Verrucomicrobium spinosum DSM 4136 = JCM 18804: one gene and its partner. The protein of the gene in region 1 interacts with the protein of each later gene in a pairwise test. Links are inferred from orthologs where the notes say so. Each region holds a gene or a part of one and is shown on either strand. Other genes may lie near its edges.

The links.
Region 2: the proteins of purT (region 1) and VSP_RS30960 interact in binary tests that used the Escherichia coli proteins (3 or more experiments, as listed by UniProt). The link is inferred for Verrucomicrobium spinosum DSM 4136 = JCM 18804 from one-to-one orthologs.

What each region holds. Positions count from the first base shown.
Region 1 is NZ_ABIZ01000001.1:2,560,951-2,571,739, forward strand. What follows is about bases 5,015-7,907. They hold purT (formate-dependent phosphoribosylglycinamide formyltransferase), read left to right. Parts: upstream 5,015-5,813; coding sequence 5,814-7,001; downstream 7,002-7,907. Other genes in these bases: sufT (putative Fe-S cluster assembly protein SufT), read left to right, coding at 5,045-5,602; VSP_RS10435 (hypothetical protein), read left to right, coding at 7,282-7,803; VSP_RS10440 (hypothetical protein), read right to left, coding at 7,808-7,907. Also shown: VSP_RS10395 (hypothetical protein), read left to right, coding at 1-104; VSP_RS10400 (metallophosphoesterase family protein), read left to right, coding at 117-881; VSP_RS10405 (glycosyltransferase family protein), read right to left, coding at 987-2,213; pssA (CDP-diacylglycerol--serine O-phosphatidyltransferase), read right to left, coding at 2,367-3,260; VSP_RS10415 (rhodanese-like domain-containing protein), read left to right, coding at 3,500-4,099; VSP_RS10420 (iron-sulfur cluster scaffold-like protein), read left to right, coding at 4,248-4,748; more of VSP_RS10440, read right to left, coding at 7,908-8,365; VSP_RS10445 (hypothetical protein), read right to left, coding at 8,388-8,999; VSP_RS43595 (hypothetical protein), read right to left, coding at 9,927-10,055; VSP_RS42145 (hypothetical protein), read right to left, coding at 10,065-10,220. UniProt on the Escherichia coli protein: Involved in the de novo purine biosynthesis. Catalyzes the transfer of formate to 5-phospho-ribosyl-glycinamide (GAR), producing 5-phospho-ribosyl-N-formylglycinamide (FGAR). Formate is provided by PurU via hydrolysis of 10-formyl-tetrahydrofolate.
Region 2 is NZ_ABIZ01000001.1:7,669,765-7,680,605, forward strand. What follows is about bases 2,755-5,699. They hold VSP_RS30960 (polyprenyl synthetase family protein), read left to right. Parts: upstream 2,755-3,755; coding sequence 3,756-4,643; downstream 4,644-5,699. Other genes in these bases: VSP_RS30950 (HU family DNA-binding protein), read right to left, coding at 2,755-2,999; VSP_RS30955 (gamma carbonic anhydrase family protein), read left to right, coding at 3,130-3,648; VSP_RS30965 (metallopeptidase family protein), read left to right, coding at 4,667-5,026; hemL (glutamate-1-semialdehyde 2,1-aminomutase), read left to right, coding at 5,410-5,699. Outside these bases: VSP_RS30935 (L,D-transpeptidase), read right to left, coding at 1-127; VSP_RS30940 (aspartate-semialdehyde dehydrogenase), read left to right, coding at 178-1,206; VSP_RS38255 (anthranilate synthase component I family protein), read left to right, coding at 1,387-2,604; more of VSP_RS30950, read right to left, coding at 2,724-2,754; more of hemL, read left to right, coding at 5,700-6,705; DNA repair protein RecN, read left to right, coding at 7,215-8,876; VSP_RS38260 (tetratricopeptide repeat protein), read left to right, coding at 8,974-10,841.

The DNA of each region.
Region 1 (10,789 bases):
TTGCCTTCGCAGCAGCCGGTTCATCCCTGTTTGTGGTGCTGGGCTTGGGAGCGACGGCGCTGTACAGGTTGGTGGGCTGGCCCAAGGCGGCTGATGCGGCATGATCGGAGAAGGATATGCGCATACGAGTGTTGAGCGACTTACACCGCGAGTTTGGTCCGACGGCGATTCCTCCCTTGGAAGCGGAGGTGGATTTGGTGGTGCTTGCCGGGGACATCGCGACCAAACAAAATGGGCTGCCATGGATTCGTGAGTTTTGTGGCAGGACGCCAACGGCGTATGTATGCGGGAATCACGAGTTCTATGGCGACAGGTATCCGCGGGTGATTGAGCGCCTGCAAGAGGCAACCCAGGGGACCCCTGTGCACGTGTTGGAGAATGGCTTTTTTGAACTGCAGGGGTGGTTCGTGTACGGCTGCACCCTCTGGACGGACCTTTCTCTCCTGGGGCCGTGGCAGGAAGGGGCCGCACTGGCGGCGGAGAAGATGAATGACTACAAGCGGGTGCGGAACTCCCGGGTGGGATATAGGAAATTGCGCCCGGTGGACACGCGTGCGGCGCATCTGGAAAGCGTGAGGAAGATGCGGGCCTTTTTTGAGTCGCATGATGCACGCCGCACCGTGGTAGTGACGCATCACGCCCCGTCCCTGCTCTCCCTGCCGGAACATGGACGGGCGAGGCCGATCAGCTGCGCCTATGCCTCACAACTGGATGAACTCGTGCTGGAGCACCAGCCGAGGTTGTGGATTCATGGGCATATCCACCACAACAATGACTACTGGATTGGAAAGCCCCGGGTTCTGGCAAATCCTCAAGCTTACCCGCAGGATGTGAATGCGGGGTTTCAGCCCGGGTTGGTGGTGGAAGTCGAGGGAACCTGAGTCCTGCTTCCTACCAGGCGGAAGTGACTCGTGGGCTGAGTATGAGGGTGCCTGTTTGGGCCCTCATTGGGGGCAGCATTCTCCCGGGGTCGGGTACGACATCCCTCACCCCACGGCAATGCTACAGAGCTTGGGACCAAGGTCGGGCAGGCGTTGGGAGACCGTATTCCAAGATGGGAGGGTGCTGGGCGTGGGCGGGGCTGGGGGGCACTCGCTGGAGACCTCTTGGATCATCTTCGCGAAGACGGTGATGGCTCCCATTTCCTCAGCGGAGGTCTCTTCAAGCCCGTTAAACATGGCTTCGTGGGCATACCGGGTGAGGAGCATGCGGGCAATGGCGAGGTAGGTGTCTGCCAGGCGCTCCAGCTTGCGGGGCTCTGCGGAAAAGCCGAGGTCGGCCCAGAGGTGGTCAAGCAGGGCGCGGGTGACCTCGCGGGCCATGCGCATGAGGCCGCTCGTGGCGTCGGGAATGCCGGTCACCGGGTCGTAGCCGAGGTGCTGGTGCTTGTGCTCGAAGTTGCTGCCGAGGTCCACCTGACAGAAGCGCTGGGCGGGAGCGTGGCGGAAGACATCACAGAGCATGCCAATCTCCAGGCCCCAGTCGGCGGCGAGGGGGATCTTGCGAAGGAACTCGGAGTCCGCAGCGAACTCGCCAGAGAGCGGATAACGGCACATGGCGAGGAAGCGCAAAAGGGGCGTGGAGCCGAAGATCTCCCGCAGCGCCTGGATGAGGGGAAAGACGAGGAGACGGGTGACCCGGCCGTACATGCGCTCCCGCACGCGACCATAGTAACTTTTGGCAAAGACGTAGCCCATGCCGGGGTGAACAACGGGCAGGCAGAGACGCCAGAGCATCTCTCGGTCGTAATTCAGAATGTCACTGTCGTGGCAGGCGATGACGCCACGGTGGCCGGTGGCATGGAGGGCGCCGACGCCCATCCAGACGTTTCCACCTTTGCCCGGGCCGCTGCGGCGGGTGCCGAGGGTGTCCACCTCGCGATGAAGGCTGGTGAGTTCCGGGCCGTCATTCCAGAGGACGGTGTGGCGGAGGTTGGGGAGGCGTTTGGCGTAAAAAGCCCGCGCGCGGTCATACCCGCGGCGGTTCATGCCATTCATGGTGAAAATGACCTGGCTGATGTAGGGCACCCCGGTGAGCTGCTTCAGCATGCGCGGCAGGGCGGGGCGCTGGAGCTCGGCGTAGAGGGCGGGAATGACGAGGGCGACGGGTTTCTCCAGCGAGAGCTCCTTGAGCAGGGCCTCACGCTCTTCGAGGGCAGTCTCGGCGAGGTGATGCAGTGTTGGAAGCAGAATGGGCTGGTGGAAATCGGGCACGCGTTAGAGAGGGAAAAGGGAAGAGGGGTAAGTGATAAGGTGAGGAAGGGACAGTGCGTCAGTCAGTGCCGAGGGCTGAGGAGGGGCTCAGGCCGGGAGTCTGGTGTCTGGACTTTGGACCTGTCTCAAGTAGCGGGTTTCACTTTTCACTCGTTACTTATCACTTTTCACTCGGGCTACGGCTTCTGTCTCGCTGTTGAAGGTGTTTCCCTCGCCGTCGGTTTCGATTTCCCCATCGCTGGTGTCTTCGATCTCGCGGCGCCATTTGCGGGATATCCAGGGACGGACGAGGCCGTAAAGAAGGTAGGAGACAAAGAGGACGGTGGGCATCCACTGCCAGGCCTTCACGGTGAAAGCGAGGACGATGATGCTGATGAGCACCCAGTGGAAGGAGCGACGTGTGCGCCAGTTGATGGACTTGAAGCTGGGGTACTCCAGGCTGCTGACCATGAGGTAGGAGAGCAGAACCATGAGGGCGGGCAGGGTGTACTTCCACTTTCCGATTTCGCGGTCCATGCCGTCCAACCACATGAGGGTCATCGTGAGCGAGACGATGACGCCAGCCGCGGCCGGAATGGGGCAGCCGCGAAAGGAGGTGGAAGACTTTTTCCCAGTTTCAGTCTCGATGGCCGCCAAACAGTTGAACCGTGCGAGTCGCATGGCACCGCAGACGAGGTAGATGCAGGCAATGAGCCAGCCGAGCCCGCTGAACGTTTTCTCAAACTCAGCCAGCACAATGTCGTGCACCAGGAGCGCGGGTGCCATGCCGAAGGAGACGATGTCCGCCAGGGAGTCAAACTCACGGCCGAAGTCAGAACTCTGACCGCTGAGACGGGCCAGGCGGCCATCGAGGAGGTCGAACAAACAGGCGACAAGGATGAACCCAATGGCCCACATGTACCGCTGATGACCAGTGTCCGGCTGGAAACGGCCGACAATATGGAGGATGGCCATGAACCCGCAGAGGAGGTTCCCTGCCGTCATGAGATTTGGCAGAACGTAAATGCGAGGTTCGCGGTCGCGATCGTCGGTGGGGGACGTGGACATGGTGGCCGCGACTGTAGCGCGTTTTTTTGACAGGATTGACAAGATTTTTAAGAGATTAACAAGATGGAGGCGGGGGGGCGCCTGGTTGAGTCGCCCAAAAGTGGGCTGTTGAGACGCTTTGCTGGTTTGGGTCCGCTTCTCGCTGGTTTAGGGCAGCTCCCAACCAGCCCACTTGCGCTGTCTCAACTTCCCCCTCCCCAGTTGCCTCTTTGGCGTGACGGGCGTAAGGTCTTTCTATAATGAGCACCGCGACTGTCGCCGATCCTGTTTCCTCTGATGTTGTAGCTGAGCTGCCGCCGCTGAGCGGGGCAACCAAGATGGGAGCGCTGCTGGAATCCTACCCGGGGGCGCAGCGGGCACTCTTTGCGAAGTATCACATCGGCGGATGCCGGAGTTGCGGCTTCCAGCCGGGGGAGACGCTGGCGGAGGTGTGTGCCCGCAACGAAAACATTCCGGTCGAGGAGGCCGTTGCCTTCATTCAGGAAAGTTACCAGAGCGATGCAAGCCTGCAAATCACCCCAGAGGACTTGGTGAAGCTGCGCGAGGTGAGCCCGAACACGAAGCTGCTGGATGTGCGCTCCCGCGAGGAGCACGAGGCGGTGGCCATCCCCGGCTCTCATCTGGTCTCGCAGGAACTCATTCAGGTGATCTTTGACCAGTGGAACAAGACCGACCCTGTGGTGATCTATGACCACCAGGGAAACAGTGCGATGGATGCGGCCGCGTACTTCCTGGGTCATGGCTTCGTGGAGACGAAGTGCCTGAAGGGCGGGATCGATGCCTACAGCCTGGATGTGGACCCCAGCATCCCGCGGTATCGCTTGGAAATCGAGGACTAGGCGGGGGCTTTTTTGACAGGATTAACAAGATTTTTTGAAAATTAACAAGATGGGAGCTTTGGACGGATAGGTGGGCGGCAGGTAGAGATTGATCTGCCCCCGTCATGTCTTCTGTCTTTGGTCTTCCCGTCTCTTGTCTCCACTGACTATGAACGAAGAAGTTTTGCAGGACGCTCTGGCCAACCCCCAGAATGTGGGGGAGATCCCGGATGCGGATGCTGTGGGCACCGTGGGCAGCCCAGACTGTGGGGACATGGTGCGCATGTGGATCAAATACAAGGAGCAGGACGGCAAGAAGGTCATCGACAAGGCGACTTTCCAGAGCTTCGGCTGCCAGACGGCGATCGCGGTTGCGAGTCTGGCGACTCAGCTCATCAAGGGCAAGACGCGGGAGGAGGCGCTCGATCTGAGTGCTGAAGAACTCTCCAAGCCGCTCGGGCCTCTGCCGCCGATGAAGATCCACTGTGGGCAGATGGTGGAAGGGGCTCTGAAGGCGGCCCTGGAAGCGGAAACGGCAGAGAAAGCCCACGTGCGCCCTGAGGCGTCCCCAACGGCGAACGCTCCCGTAGAACAAGCTCCGACACTGCACGATGCCCTGGCAGCGGCCGGCAAAAAGCAGGCTGCCAAGATTAAGATCGTGAAGTTCTAGTCCTGTGGGGCGAACTGCCACGTTTTCAACTTGAGCGTTGTAGGGCAGGCGCTCTGCCTGGCTCGCACTGCCGCCTCCGCCCCCGGAATCGGCTGCGGACATTCATGCGACGACCGTTCCGCCGTCGGCCGCGTATTCATATGCTGAATTCGATCTGCCCGCTCGGGATGCACCGGTCATCAGGCCAGAAGCTGTGCTACCACTTTTCACCTTTTACTTTTTACTTTTCACTGGTTCGCAGCTTCTTAGAGGTCCAAGCAGCCCGCCCCCATTCTTTTCCCTCCCCCTCTATTGCCATGCACACTGATATTGACCTGAATCGAGAAGTTGAAGCCATCCAGATCCCGAGTGGGGACGCCATCCGCCTGCCGGCAGGGACGCGGGTGATCATCACCCAGTCTCTTGGCGGCACCTACACGGTGGCGACTGACCACGGGTTGGCCCGTATCTCGGCCAAGGATGCTGATGCGTTGGGGATCGACCCAGAGGAGGACAAAAAGCAGGAGACGCAGAGCTCCTCGAACATCCCGGGAGATGCGAGCGACCTGGAGATGCAGGTCTGGCAGCAGCTCCGCGGAGTCTATGATCCCGAAATCCCGGTGAACATCGTGGACTTGGGCCTGGTGTATGATTGTGCTGTGAGCAACGACGAAGAAGGCAAGATCAAAGCCCTCGTAAAGATGACACTCACTGCCCCCGGCTGCGGCATGGGCCCTACGATCGCAGCCGATGCCCAGGCTCGCATCATGACCATCGAGCACATGGACGATGCCGCCGTGGAACTCGTCTGGGATCCAGCATGGAACCAGAGCATGATCTCCGAGGAGGGGAAAATGAAGTTGGGGATGATCTGAGGCGCAGTGCGCCTCGAAAGCAAAAAGGGGTTAGTAAAAAGTGAAAAGTGGAAGGGTTGCGCTGCAACTCCTCGGCTTTTTTGTTTGGCGCAGGCTAGGAGAGGTTTGGACCTGTGAGCACCTTCGCAGGTTGTCCCTCGACTTTTTACTTTTTACTTTTTACTTTTCACTCATCGTTCCTCCCCTCCCTAACACTCCCGTTTTCTCACACATGTCCTCTCCGAGTATCGGCACCCCCTTCACCTCTTCCGCAACCCGTGTTCTCATGCTTGGCTCAGGAGAGCTGGGCAAGGAGGTGGTGATTGAGTTGCAGCGGTTCGGGTGTGAGGTGATCGCGGTGGATTCGTATGCGAATGCCCCGGCCATGCAGGTGGCGGACAGGGCGCACGTTGTCTCCATGCTAGATGCGGAGGCGCTGCGGGCGGTGCTGGTAACGGAGAAGCCGAATCTGATCGTGCCTGAGGTGGAGGCGATTGCCACGGATGTTTTGGTCGAGCTGGAGGCGGAGGGGTACAAGGTGGTGCCGACGGCACGGGCGGCGAAGCTGACGATGAATCGTGAAGGCATCCGCCGTCTGGCGACGGAGGAGCTGGGGCTCCGCTCCTCGCCGTACAAGTTTGCCGCGACGGAGGAGGAATTCCGCGCGGCGGTGGCAGAGATCGGCATGCCCTGTGTGGTGAAGCCGATCATGAGCAGCTCTGGCAAGGGGCAGAGCGTGGTGCGCAGCGAGGCCGATCTGGCCTATTCCTGGAAGTACGCTCAAGAAGGCGGTCGCGCTGGCAAGGGCAAGGTCATCGTGGAAGGCTTTGTGGACTTTGACTATGAAATTACCATGCTGACGGTGCGCCACGCCGGCGGCACGTCCTTCTGCGAGCCCATCGGGCACCTGCAGATCGACGGGGACTACCGTGAGAGCTGGCAACCGCAGCCGATGACCGTGGCGGCACTGGCGGAGTCCAAGCGCATCGCGGAGGCCATCACCACCGCTCTGGGCGGGTGGGGCATCTTCGGCGTGGAGCTCTTTGTGAAGGATGACGTGGTGTGGTTCAGCGAGGTCTCCCCGCGGCCGCATGACACGGGACTGGTGACGATTATTTCCCAAGACCTGAGCGAGTTTGCGCTTCATGCCCGCGCCATCCTTGGGCTGCCGATCCCCAATATTGCCCAGCACGGGCCCAGTGCCTCCGCAGTGATCCTGGTGGAAGGTCATTCCAAGGACGTGCAGTTCGGCAATCTCACGGCCGCGCTCAGTGAGCCAGACACGGCCCTGCGTCTCTTTGGCAAGCCCGAGGTCAAGGGCAAGCGCCGTATGGGCGTGGTGGCGGCGCGGGCGGAGAGCATCGAGGCGGCACGGGAGAAGGCTCGCAATGCAGCGGGAGCGGTGGACGTGCGGTTGTGATATCAGGGAGAGCTTGCGCTGGAGACCCCGGCGCAAGTGCCCGTAGGGTATCCTTATTCACAATCGACGTCGTTTGCTGCTGCGTTGACATGACGGAGGATCGACAAGACTCAGCAACGGGCAAAGTCCGGCCGATATCGGTCTGGACGAAAGCAGATCCCCGACGAGATGCCCAGTTCTCCGGGCTGAATCAGGCTCCCATTCACATGCTGTGGGCAGGGCTGTGTTTTCCGGTGCCGTGGGTTGACGACAGCACTGCGGATGGGTAAGTGAGCGGACTGTGTCGAGCTATCTATGGAGCACGCCTGAAGTGATTGTGGGTCTCTCGCGAGAGCGGTTTGGCGTGGAGATTGCCCTGCAACTCTGGAATGAGCTGCAAAAGAAGCCGGTGGGGGAAGGGATGCGGCACTCGCATCGAGACTACTGCGGTATCGGCCTGTTGAAGACGGAGTCGGGGGTAGGGCTGTTCGAGATCTGTGATGGAGATGGCTTTCAGAAGGTGCACTGGACCCATATCGATTCGTTTGTGAGGTACTGGGCAGAACAGTCTGACCATGGACTCTGCGGAGCGGATCCAGAACATCCGGAGTTGCTCACGGATTCTGCCTTCAAGCTGAACAACCAGCGAATCCATAGGAAGTGGGTGTGTGAGCTCCTGGAGCAGTCGGCAGCCAGACGGGTGGCCGATGGGCAAGGCTGTCGTGGAGTGGAAAAGTGTCCAACGTCCGAATCTCCCCGGGTGGTGAAACGGCATCCGGCTCCCTTTGGCCTCCGTTGGTGGAGGGCTTACATGGACAGATAACGCACTAAGCGACAGGCGCCGTCTGCGTTGCCACCTTGCAATACGCGCGCACTTTGGCGCGGCAAAGTAATGCGAACTGGACGATGGCCCAGACGGCGGAGACGATGACCCCGACGATGAAGGAGACGGTCATGGTCACCTCCATGATTTTTTGGGCGGTGGCGTCGCCGCCGACACCCTTCATCGCCTCAACCATGACCGGCCCCGAAAGGTGGGTGTGACTGATCCAGCCGTTAACTGCGGCCACCGCTACGGCAACAACGGCGAGAATCAGGGTGAGTTTGCGGCCCCATTCACGCCCACGGATGAGGCCGATGGCTGAAGCCATTTGCACGGGTACGAGAATCAACGAAAAGCCCATGAGGACCTTGTAGTAGGCGGCGTATGTGGCGTCGTTTTGCAGAATGGTGGGCACGGGATTGCCGGGGTACATCTCCGGCTTGGTCATCATCATCACGCTGGAAAGGATGCCGAAGATGCCAAACGCGGCGAAGGCCAGATTAAGAATGCCGATGACGAGGAGTGTCTTCGGCTTCTGGATGGGGAGGGCGGGAGGTTGCATGGGGAGGGGCGTTAAGAATGTTCTACTGGCAGGCTTGACGAGCGAGGGGGCGAGTGAGGAGGATGATTTGCAGGAGACTGTAGATGAGAGATAGAGCGAAGAGCATGAGCAGGACGGCCTTGAAAATGCCCCCCAAGGTGTCGAAGACCGCATTCAGAAACTCCAGCTTTCCCTGAATGGTGGGATCTTTGGAAGTCACGGGAGCGGATGTCGGAGGCGCACCGGGCAGAGGGAGGAGGCCGGTGATCACGGCAATGCTGCCGGTGCAGACAAGGAATTGAAGGCTGGCGAGAACGACGGTGGTCTGCCGCGCCCATTCCCGCAGCCTGATAAGGCCGATGGCGGCAACAATTTGAAGCACCACCAGGAGAGTGCCGATGCCGAGGAGCCACAAGGTGGCGGATGTTCCCGGCGGTCCTGATACGGGATTCTGCCCGGAACTGATGATGGAAAAGAGACTGGAGCCAAGACCGGAGACCGCAAAGCATAGATTGATGATGCCGATTGCCAGAGGTGCTTTTGAAGGGCGGGGGGAGACTGCCGAGGGCGTAGCGGTGGCAGGGGTGAGGTGTGGAGTGGGCAGGTGCGGCGGTGACTTGGGCCGGGGAATCGGAGGGGGAGAGTCTGGGAACATCGGGGCGTCTTTTTAATTAGAAGACCTTCTCGGAAAAGGCGGGGCGGCTGGGGAAAGATGGGTGTGAAATGGAGAAAAGCAACGGGGGCGTGACCGGGGCGGGGCGCGGGCCCGGTTGCCTCACGGCGCCGAACAGATGTGCGCCGCGGGCATGTCCTTCCGCGCCGACCGGGCGGTGGTCTCCGGGTGCCCTGCTTGCAATAGGAAACAACTTAAAGTTGCAAAGGGGCACGGTGTTGATCCTGAACACCGATGACCGTGCGGGGTGCTTATCTACGACTGGCAGTTCAAGCTCAAAGACGCATCTGCCTCCTGGTAGCGGTTGGCGGCGGAAATGGCGTGACCGAACAACAGACCCGCGCCTCCAAGCAGCAAGCGCTAAGAACCTTTCACTCCCCCCACATCTTCTTTTCCCAGGCCTTCTGCTTGCCCTTGGCTTCACGGAGGCAGGGGGGCGAGATTCATGATCAGGTGGTTTAGCCAGCCAGGGGGGCCGCCTGAGGGGGCGCTCGAAGTCGATGAAAAGGACGACACGATATCCGTTGGTATCGTTCCAGACTTCGTGGTTCCACGTGTTGTCAAAGATGAGGCGCTTGCCTTCCTGCCAGGTATGAATCTGATTGGCGATGCGGATGCGGCATTGCTCGCGAGGCTCTGGGACGAGCGGGCCCACATGCAGACGCAGGACGCCGGCCCAGGCTCCGCGATGGGAGGGGATGTGCTTGCCAGGGGAAAGGATGCTGAAGAAGTCGGTGGTAAGTCCGGGGATCTTGTCCAGAAGTTACATCGTCACCGGGCAACGGGCGGAGTTCTCGCCGCAGTCCATGCCAGCCGCTTTGAGGAAGAATGTCTTCCAGTGGTCGTCTGCCTGGATGTCGCCCACTCCCTTCATGATGTCCTGGAAGCTTGGCATGGCGTCGCGGTACTTCATGACATGATCGAGCTCTGCCCGCCAGCCTCCACCTCATCCACCCAGGGGAAGTGCCTGGTGCTGTACACCGGGGGATCTCCCAAGGGCGAGAAGCGGGCAATGACATCTTCCACCCAGTCTTGCACGGCTTCCAGCTACTGGCCAAGCGGCGTGGCGGCGGGCTTGATGCGATGGGTGCGATCGTATGCCAGCAGAGGGAGGCTGCCGAGCGCGTGCTGCTTCTTGTATTCAGCGGCTGACTTTGTGTCAGATGGGCTGGCTGCGGAAGGCATGGAGGCAGGGGCGGACATGGGGGCAAATGCAGACTGGGAACCAGGAATTCGGAAAGAAAAATTGCAAATGAGAATGGATGAATGGAGGGGGCTGGGAGGTGGCAAGCTTCGTCATCCGAAAGTACGGTAGGTGTGGCACGGGGGAGGGGGGGCTTTGGGAAGAGGGGCGCTGAAATTCGCGTCTCTGTGGCCACTCCACTTCTCTTTTGGTTTGACAATTCCTGCCTGGCGGGCAGAATCCCTCCCACGCAGGTGCCAGAGATGGTGCCACAATGCGAATGCGGGCGTAGTTCAATGGTAGAACACGAGCTTCCCAAGCTTGATACGTGAGTTCGATTCTCATCGCCCGCTCCACAAAATGAACGAGTTACGGCTCGTGTTCTGGACAGTTTCAGGACGAGCCTTCACGAGAGGAGCTGGGACTTCTGGCTAAAAGTACACTTGAGGGCGCATGCGACTTTCGGCTAATTGCCTGGCCCCTTTGGTTGAACTGAGCCCCCTCCTTCGCAGGTGCCACGGTTCGAGTCGCCAACGCCCTCTGCGCGCCCTGGAAAGTTGCTGTTCTCTCCCTGATTCACAGGTCTGGC
Region 2 (10,841 bases), 5.1 Mb from region 1 along the record:
CCTCCTCAAAACCAATGCCAAACTTCGAGGTGCTGCATGGCCAGCTCTTCACCTGGCGCGTACCATCCCATAGGGAAAGGGTTTGCGTGGCGACGGAGACTTCGAGGCGTGGGTGCGAAAGTTGCATTTTGCAGGCGTCGGGGTAATCTGCCCGCCCTTTTCTACAAAGCAAACATCATGAGCAACACCAAACATGTCGCGGTCGTCGGCGCCACCGGAGCGGTGGGAGTGGAAATGTTGCGCTGCCTCGAACAGCGCAACTTCCCCGTCGGCCAGCTTACCCTTCTTGCCAGCGCCAGGAGCGCCGGAAAGACGATGAAATTCAAGGGTGAGGACGTGACAGTGAAGGAACTGACGCCCGACGCCTTCGCCGGTGTGGACATCGCCCTCTTCAGCGCAGGCGGCGGCATCAGCAAGGAGTTCGCTCCACACGCCACCAAGGCGGGCGCCATCGTGGTGGACAACTCCTCCGCCTTCCGCATGGATGACGAGGTGCCGCTCGTGGTGCCAGAGATCAATGCTGCGGACCTCAAGAATCTTCCCAAAGGCATCGCCGCCAACCCGAACTGCACCACCGCCATCACCCTGATGGCCCTGTACCCGCTGCATCAGGCCTTTGGCGTGAAGCGTGTGTTCGCCAGCAGCTACCAGGCCGTCTCCGGCACCGGAGCCCAAGCCATTGAGGAACTGGAAGCACAGATCCGCGACTGGGCCTCTGCCGACCGCAAGTGGGACGACGTCCGCCTCGCTGCGGACAAAGTGAAGGTCTATCCCCACCAGATCGCCTTCAACGCCCTGCCGCACGTGGACAGCTTCCTCGACTCCGGCTACACCAAGGAGGAGATGAAAATGGAGAACGAAGGGCGCAAGATCATGCACCACCCCGGTTTCCGCGCCAGCGTCACCTGCGTGCGGGTGCCCGTCTTCCGGGCTCACAGCGTGGCCGTGAGCGCTGAATTTGAGAAGCCTGTCACCGTTGCAGAGGCGCGCGCCGTGCTCGCCAAGGCCCCGGGACTCGATGTTGTGGATGATCCCACGCTCAAGCAGTATCCGCTGGCTCTCGATGTGGCTGGCAAGGACAACTGCGCAGTGGGCCGCCTTCGACTCGATTGCGCCCTCGACAACGGCCTCGCCTTCTGGATCGCCGGCGACCAGCTCCTCAAAGGAGCCGCTCTCAATGCGGTGCAGATCGCTGAGTGCCTGTAACCGACACCCTGGCAGACTCTTCCACCCCGCAGCGGCCTTCTGGTCCTGCGGGGTTTTTGTTGGTTTGTCCGAGCGCGTCGTTCAATCGTCCCGCCTCCCGCCGTCCTGCTTGATGTCCCGGCACTTCCAGTGCACTTTGACAAGGCTGTGACATCCGTTGGACATGCCCCGCACCCCTCTTTGCTCCAGCCGCCTTCGCCGCTGGAACTCGCGCGTGCGAAGCAGGCTGCAGGCGACCTGGTGTTTCTCGACAGCGCCATCGCTACCAACAGTTCCTTCTCCATCGTCGCCGAGGCCCCGGAAGAAGTGCTGACCGGCAATCTCTTTGAAGATGCCTCCAAGCTTCGCGAGATCATGCAGCAGCACCGTCCCCGCCATGTGGCGGATCTCGGTGCTCCGGCTGGTGGCCTCTATGGATGGATCGGGTTTGACGGGCAATACACGCTGGGCCGCTTTGCCCGATGCCACGTGTATCAACACGGAACCCAGTCCTGGCTCAAGACTGGAGACGGCGCGGGCGATGGCAGGCCGGATCTGCTCAAGGCCACTGCCACCGCGCCGGTGGAGACCCTCCTTCCCGAGTTCACGCCATGCATGACAGAGGAGGACTTCTGCAACCGCGTCCGGCGCGCGCAGGAGTACATCACCGCGGGTGATATCTACCAGGTGAACCTCTCCTATCCCTGGTCCGCCACCTGGCCGGCGGGCTTGGATCCATGGCGTTTCTACGAGCGGCTGCGCAAGGCCTCCCCCGCCCCCTACAGTGCTTACCTGAACCTTGCCGGCACCCAGGTGTTCAGCGCATCACCCGAGTGCTTCCTCAAGATCAGCGGCAATCACATCGTGACCCGCCCCATCAAAGGGACACGACCGCGCGCCAGCGAAGCGATCGAAGACCAGTGCCTCGCCGGCGAACTGCTCAACTCCCCCAAAGAACGTGCGGAGCTCGTGATGATCACTGACCTGGAACGCAACGATCTGGGACAGGTTTGTGAATACGGCAGCGTACAGGTGACGGCGTTGTTGAAGCACGAACGCCATGCGCAGGTGCATCATCTCGTCTCCACCGTGGAAGGCACCCTGCGGCCTGATGTGGATCACCTCGATGCGTTTCTGGCATGCTTTCCCGGCGGCTCCATCAGCGGTGCGCCAAAGAAGCGCGCCCTGGAGATCATTCACGAACTTGAGCCGCATCCACGCGGCCTCTACACCGGCGCCATCGGCTGCTTTGGCTTCAATGGTGAAAGCCACTTCAGCATCGCCATCCGCACCGCCTGGCGTGAAGGTGAGCACGCCATGTTCAACACCGGTGCCGGCATCGTGGCAGATTCGGATCCGCTGCGTGAGTGGGAGGAAACTCGCCACAAAGCCGCAGGCCTGCTGCTGGCCAGCCGTTGACTCTCAACATCAATTGCCGCCTCTTGGAAAAAAAGAGCCCGCGGCTGCGAGAGCCGCGGGCTTTTGTCTGAGAGAGAGTGACTGAACGCGTCTCAAGAAAGACGTCTTCAGCGGATCGCTTAGAGCGCGCCTTTGAGGGCGGAGGAGGGAACGAAGCGAACCGTCTTGGAGGCTTTGATCTTCATGGCTTCACCCGTCTTCGGGTTGCGGCCGGTGCGGGCGGCACGCTTGGCCACCTTGAAGGTACCGAAGCCGATAAGCTGGACCGTACCGGTCTTTGCCACGCCCTTGGAAATCGAAGCGAGCACGGCTTCCACGGCATCCGAAGCGGCGCGTTTGGAAGTGTCCCCGCCGAGATTCTTTTGCACGGCTTCAATAAGTTCAGCTTTATTCATGGTCTGCGTGATATGTTTGGGTTGCTGGAAGGACCCTCTGCTGGATAAGTGCGGGGCTTCGCGTTTGTTTATGGATAAATTCACGGAAAGCGTCAACCCCATTTCGTCTCCAGCCCTTATTTTTTCAGGCATGAAACGCTTTTTGCTGCCACAAGAATCACCCCGGATTGACATCACTGCATTCATCGCCGCAGGAGCAGTTGTGGTAGGTGGTGTGACCGTCTCCGCCGAAGCCAGCATTTGGTACAGTTGTGTTCTCCGTGGCGATATTAATCACATTCATATTGGCCCCCGCTCCAACATTCAGGACGGCACTATTGTGCATGTGGCAGATGACTTTGAGGCGAGGGTGGGTGAGGCCGTCAGCGTGGGCCACAGAGCCATCATCCACGCCTGCACCATCGGAGATGAGACTCTGGTCGGCATGGGGGCCATCGTCATGGATGGTGCCGTCATCGGTCCACGCTGCATCATCGCAGCCGGAGCCCTGGTGACCAAGCACACCGTGGTGCCCGAGGGCTCGCTCATCGTAGGCTCACCTGCACGGGTGGTGCGAACCCTGAGCCAGGAGGAACAGGCAGGAAATGCCCGGCTTGCCGCGAAATACGTCGAAATCTCGCGCCGATACCGGGACATGGGCCAACTGTAAAATGCCAGACGAGGCGTATCTGCATCGAACTGCCGCTTGAGATTCCAGCAGGATTGTTCCAAGGAAAGATGCCCATGCCGTGAAGGCATCCCTCACTTCCTCCTGCCATGTCTGCCGATCTCAAGTCTTATCTCACTCAACGTGTCGCCTTTGTGGATGCGGCGCTGGATCGTTTTGTAGCAGCGGCAGAGACCCGGCCGGTGACGATTCACAAGGCCATGCGGCACAGTCTGTTCGCGGGTGGGAAACGGCTCCGCCCCATCCTCTGTCTTGCCGCAGCCGAAGCTTGTGGCGGCTCGCTGGAGAATGCCTTGTACGCTGCGTGCGCAGTCGAGTGTCTTCACACCTATTCGCTCATTCATGATGACCTGCCCTGCATGGATGATGACGACATGCGGCGCGGTGTGCCCACCTGTCACAAGGTCTTTGGCGAGGCCATGGCCCTGCTGGCCGGGGATGCACTGCAGGCGCTCTCGTTTGAACTGGTGGCGCAAACTCCGGTGACCCACCGCCACTCTCCCGCCGCCATGGTCTTGGAACTGGCCCGCACTGCCGGCAGCCTGCATCTGGTGGGCGGACAGGTCGCGGATCTGGAAGGGGAAGGCAAGAAGCTCGGCATCGAGGACCTGCGCTACATTCACGAAAGCAAGACCGCCGCACTGTTGACCTCCAGCGTGAAGCTGGGCGGCATGAGTGCTGATGCGCAGTTGGATCAAGTGCAGGCGCTGCATGACTTCGGCATGGCCACAGGGCTGGCCTTCCAGATCATCGACGACATCCTGGACGTGACGCAGACCACGGAAAAGCTGGGCAAAAGCGCTGGCAAAGACGTGGCCTCGGAGAAGTCCACCTACCCCGCCCTCATGGGCCTGGACGCCTCCCGCGATGAAGCTCATCGACTCACCGGGAAAGCGCGCCAGGCGCTGGAAGTCTTCGGCCCCAACGGTCACTGGCTGCATCAACTGGCAGACTACCTTCTCAAGCGCGACTACTAGCCGCACCAGCCGCCGCATTTTTCATGCACCCCAAGCTGTTGCGACTGGCCCAGACGGAAGTTGAGCGGATCCTCGCACAGCTTCCTGAAACCGTTCGCGACGCCGCACTTGAGTGTTTCATCTCCTACGAAAACGCCGCAGACGAGTCCGACGAGACCCTGGCGGACCTGCTCGGGCTCTTCGAAGGATTCAGCCGGTTGGACCCTGAACCCTCCGGCCCGTCCGAGATGCCCCGCGTGCGCCTCTTCCTGGACAACCTCTGGCTCTATGCAGAAGAGGATGAGCGCACCTACCGTGATGAGGTTCGCATCACTTATTTACACGAACTCGGCCACTACCTCGGCTGGGGCGAGGAGGAGGTCGAGGCCCTGGGGCTGGGGTAGGCCGCCTGCGGCGGAGACACAAGACTTCAAGACACAAGACGAAAGACCTGAGACTGGGAAGGGAAGGTGCTTTTCAGGCTGGGCGGAAGAGGGGCCCTGCTCCACGCATTCCTAGAACCCAGTCTTCCCGCTCCGCATGCGATGTTGGAGTTGCGTCCCGCATGCGGGACGGTCAGGAGGCAGGCGGCCTGGCGACAACACCAGGGCCAGGGAACGTTCATCGCCCGGCGAAGGCCGCGTCAAGCCGAAACACTCCAAGATGCTGGCGCGTTGAAGGACGCCCCCCTTGCCAAACAAACATTCTCCATCCATCCAGCATCCCCCAAGGCCACTCCCCCCTCTTCCCGCTCGACTCCGGGCCGTCCCGCGCTACTCATTCTCCCATGTCCGACTCTCCATCTTCGCTTTCCTCCAAGTTGTTTGCCATGGCGAAGCAATACATCCCCGGCGGGGTCAACTCCCCGGTCCGCGCCTTTCGCAACGTGGGCGGCGAGCCTTTCTTCGCCCAGCGGGCCAAGGGCTGCCGGGTGTGGGATGTGGACGGCAAGGACCGGATTGACTACGTGGGCACCTGGGGTCCGGCCATTTTGGGCCACGCCCCCCAGTGCGTCATCGAGGCGGTGCACAACGCCGCCAAGGACGGGGTCAGCTTCGGCATCCCAAATGCCTACGAGGTGGAGATGGCCAAGCTCATCGTGGACTGGGTGCCCAGCGTCGAGAAGGTTCGCATGACCAACAGCGGCACAGAGGCCACCATGTCGTGCATTCGTCTCGCCCGGGGTTACACGAAGCGCGACCGGATCGTGAAGTTTGACGGTTGCTATCACGGCCATGTGGATTCCCTGCTGGTCGCGGCTGGCAGTGGTGCCCTCACCCACGGCCACCCGGACAGCGCCGGCGTGCCCAAGAGCTTCGCGGAGCTGACCACCGTGCTGCCGTACAACGACGTCGCCGCCCTCGAGGAGTGCTTTGACAAGTACGGCCACGAGATCGCCGCCCTCATCGTGGAGAGCTACCCTGCCAACGCCGGGCTCATTCTTCCGCAACCGGGTTTCCTGCAAAAGATGCGCGAGGTCACGGAGAAGCACGGCGCGCTGCTGATCCTGGATGAAGTGATGACCGGCTTCCGTGTCGCCCGCGGCGGGGTTCAAGAAAAAGAAGGGCTCAAGCCAGATCTCACCGCCCTGGGCAAGGTGATCGGCGGCGGCCTCCCCGTCGGTGCTTTTGGCGGTCGCGCCGAGATCATGGACTACCTTGCTCCCGATGGTCCCGTGTACCAGGCTGGCACCCTGTCTGGCAACCCCCTGGCCATGGCCGCCGGTCTGGCCCAGTTGCAGGAAATGGAGAAACAGAAGGGCTGGGACCGTCTGGAAGACCTCGGCCAGATCATGGAAACCGCGGTGCTCGATGTACTGAAGAAGACCGGCCGCAACTACCAGTGGTATCGCACCGGCAGCATGTTCTGCCTCTTCTTCACGGAGAAGCCCGTGCTCAATCTCACGGACGCCAAGACGAGCGACCTCGCATCCTTCAGGAAGTTCTTCCACTACTGTCTGGACCACGGCGTGTACTTCGCGCCTTCGCAGTTCGAAACCGGCTTCATCAGCATGGCCCACGGCCCTGATGATCTGGCTCGCACCGCCGAGGTGGTGCAGAAAGCGTTGCTGTCATTGGATTAAGTGGGAGGTGGTGAACGATCCGCCAAGTATTCGAACCCGGAGGGTTCACCATGAATAGCCATGTGGTGGAGCGTGCGTAGCGAGTGCAACCCATGGAAAACGTGGAGCGGAAACTCTTCCGCGGAGCGGTCGGCCATCACGACGGTCATACATCCCAAGCAGACACTACCCGCCCAAGGCCTACCGCTCCGCGGTAGCACGGCGTTGACACTTTCCACGGGTTTGACTCGCTAAACTCGCCTAACCCGTGGCTATTCATGGTGGACCCTCCGGGTTCGGAATCCCCCCAAACACCACGCATTTAGAGAGATGTCACCCCTGCGAACCGCATTGGCCTCAAGTTCCCACGAGAGAGGCTCCTAACACAGAAGCCCTGTCGCCGTGTAGACGCTCCGCCGCCGGAGGTCTCTACCAGACATCTGCCTACCAGTTTTCAGCAAACGCACCCCGCAGGCGTTTGCAAAAAAGAAGGGCGCTCGCATAATCGCAGTGTCTTCCTCCCCCACCCGATGCTCTCCCTCCTCAAGATCCAAAATCTCGCCCTCGTAGAAGACCTCGCGTGGGAGCTTGGTCCAGGTCTCGTGGGCGTCACCGGCGAGACAGGAGCTGGCAAGTCCATCATCGTGGGCGCGCTCAAGCTGATCCTGGGTGAGCGTGCCGACAAGGGGCTCATCCGCACTGGCACGGAGTCCTGCAGTGTAGAGGCGGTGTTTGATCTGAAGAAGACCGACACCGTGGACAGCATTCTGACGGCATCGGGACTCGATCCGCTGGACGGGGAGTCCCTCATCATCCGACGGGTCATCGGAGCCAGCACCAACAAGCAGTTCGTGAATGGTTCGCCCGTCACGTCCGCCATGCTCAAGGAGCTGGGGGCCTACCTGGTGGACCTGCATGGACCTCACGACCACCAGTCACTCAATTCACGGGAACGCCAGCTTGAGATGCTGGACGGGTATGCGGGACTTGATGACGCCAGCGAGGCGTATCGTGCCGCGCATCAAATCTGGCGGAAGGCCGTGGGCGAGTACGAAGAACTCGCCACCAGTGAACGAGCCTCCGAGCAGGAGATGGACATGCTCCGCTTCCAGATCAACGATATTGACGCGGCGGGCCTGCGCGAAGGCGAAGAGGAACAGATCGAATCCCGCCACCGCATCGCCGCGAACGGTTCCCGCCTCGTGGAACTGTGCGGACAGGTGGAAGAACGCCTGGGCGAAGGAGAAGGAGGTGTGCTGGCAGGCATGCGCGATGTCTCCCGCCTCCTCCATGATCTTGAGAAGCTTGACCCCAAGCTGGCGGAATCCTTTCAGGGCTTCCAGTCGGCCTACATTGAGCTGCAGGATCTGGAGGGCAGCGTCCGCGACTATGCGGAGGAGATCGAAATCCAGCCCGAGGAACTTGAGCGGCTGGAGGAGCGCATTCACATCATCCAGCTCCTCAAGCGCAAGTACGGGAGCTCCATCACCGCGATCCTGAAGTTCAAGGAAGAGGCAGAGGAGAAACTGGGCCGGATGGAAAACCGCGGCGAAGCTCTTGAAAAGCTGGACCAGGCGGTCAAAGCCTCCCGCAAGGAGGTGGACAAGCTGGGGCACGACCTCTCCGCCCAGCGCAAGCTGGCCGCTCCACGCCTGGCCAAGGACATCGCCGTCCACCTGGCGGATCTTGGGTTCAAGCGGGCCGTGTTCGAAGTGTCCCTGACGCTCCGTCCCGAGCCTGCCCGCGACGGTTTGGAAGAGGTGGATTTCCTCTTCGCCCCCAACCCGGGCGAACCGCTCAAACCTCTGCGCCTCACCGCCTCCAGCGGGGAAATGTCCCGTGTGCTGCTGGCGGTGAAGAGCGCCCTGGCGCGGGAGGACTCCATCCCGCTCATGGTCTTTGATGAAATTGACGCCAACGTGGGCGGCAACATTGCCGAGGCCGTGGGCCGCAAGATGGCCGCCCTCTCCGGGCAGCATCAGGTCATCGCGATCACCCACATGCCCCAGCTCGCCTCCCTGGCGCAGAGCCATTTTGTGGTGACCAAGGAGTTCGACGAGCACCGCACCCGCTCCACCCTGCGGGAGGTGGCTGGCCCGGCCCGGGTGGAGGAGCTGGCCCGCATGCTGGGCGGCAAGGCCGAGAGCGCCCGCATCCACGCCGAGAGTTTGCTGGCCGGAGCGGCAAAGTAATTGCTGCTTTGAACGCCAGTCCGTGTTGTACTGGCCAAGCCAGATGCCTGAGAATCCGGTGGTGCACGCCCCGGATGCGGGCCGTATCCTATCATTCATGACCATGTTTGCCGCGCCTCTCGGAAAACGGAATGCCCGCTCGCAGGATGGATCTCCCCCGGGTGGGACCCAGGCTCGAGCACTTCCCAGCGCTCGCAAGGGCACGGCAGGCGGATGGATCGCCGCTCTCACCTGCGCAGCAGGCCTTTCATTGTCCCCGGCGGCAGACACCGCCACGGCTGCACCCTGGTCTGAGAAGGACTCCCGTCTGGCGAGCGAGTACCTGAATCTCCTGGTGGAACAGCCGGAGTACGGCCGGGTGCTGGACCTGCTTTGGGATCTCTATCGCAAGCACGACTCCACCAGTTTTCTGCTGGAAAACATCGCCACCCAGGCCAAGGCCCAGCCCCACCCTCACATCACGCTGGTCCACGCCCACCTGCTGCGCAAGGCAGGTCACAATGCAGAGGCTGCCGCCTTGTACGACGAGGTGCTCAAGAAAGAGCCCAAGAATCCGCTCGTCCTCCGTGCCCGGGCCGATCTGGCGACCGAGGCGGGCGACTCCCAAATTGCCCTGGACCTCATTCAGCGCCTCACCACCCTCTTCCCGGAGAACGACGTCCAACGCATCCCCTTGTTCCTGGAACAGGGACGCCTGGCTCTGGCACTGAACAAACCCGAAGAGGCGGCCAAAGTCTGGGAACAAGCGACCCAACTGCAGCCGGAGAACACGACCCTCGTGCGGGAGGTGGCACAACGTCTGCTGGGCACTGGATTCCTGGAAAGGGCGCTCGCTCTCTATCAACAACTGGCCCAGACCACGGACCCTGAGAAGCGCCTGGATGCCCTCCAGGATCTGGCGCGAATCGAAGAACAAGCCGACCATTTTGAACCAGCCGCGGAGGCCCTGCGCAAGGGGCTGGCCGTGCTCCACTTCAAAGACTGGCGCTACGCCCAGTTCTTTGTGCGCCTCGTCAGGCTGCATGAGCGCTTTGGCCATCTGGACCTGCTCAAGGCGACCCTCGCAAAGGAAGCCGCAGTCCGCCCCGCCCAGGAAAAAGCCCTGGCGGACATGGCCCGCTTTTCCGACCTGACGGTGGATTCCGATGAGCACCTCCGCTGGCTGCGGGAGCTTGTTTCCTCCTTCCCAGACGCCACCGACTACCGCTGGCAGCTGGTGACCGCGCTGCTGGATCATGACCAGTGGCAGGAGGCGGGACAACTGGTGGATGCGCGGTTGAAAAACGACGGCACAGATCTTCCCGCCCTGGTCCAGTTGCGTTGCCTGGCGCACCTCCGGGCGGGCGAGCCAGAGATGGCCGTGGCCCGGCTGCGTCAGGTGCTGGACACCCAGGGCAGCACCCTGGAGGTGGAGCAGCAGGTCCTCGCGTTCGCACGGGAGAAGGCACTGGATGAGATCGTCGAGCGCATCCTCCGCGCCCGCATGGCCCGGGATCCGGACAAGGCGGAGGTCGTCTTCGAGCTGGCCTCCTATCTGGTAAAACGCCAGCGGCTGGAAGACGCCCGCAAGGTGCTCAACGAATACGCGGCGACACCCGGCCTCCGCAATGAGGAGGCCCAGCGCCGTCTTCAAGACGTAGCCGCTTTCCTCATCACCTCCCAACAATCCGATGCGGCAGAAGAAGCCGCCCGCAGCGCCGTGAAAAAAGGCGGCGACCGTGGAGCGCTCGTCCAGCTCGCCGATGTTCTCTCCCAGAAAGGAGACCACGCTGCGGCCCTGCCCCTCCTGGAAAAGGCCTGGACCCTGAGCGACTCCATCGACAAGCGGACGGATGTGGATGAGATGATGCTTTCCATCCTCTCCGGCGAACAGGCTCAGGAAACTTCCTCCGCCGCCGAGCCCACGGGCGAGTTCAAGATGCCCTCCATCTTCACGGGAGAGGGGTTTGGCTCCGAGGCCCCGCC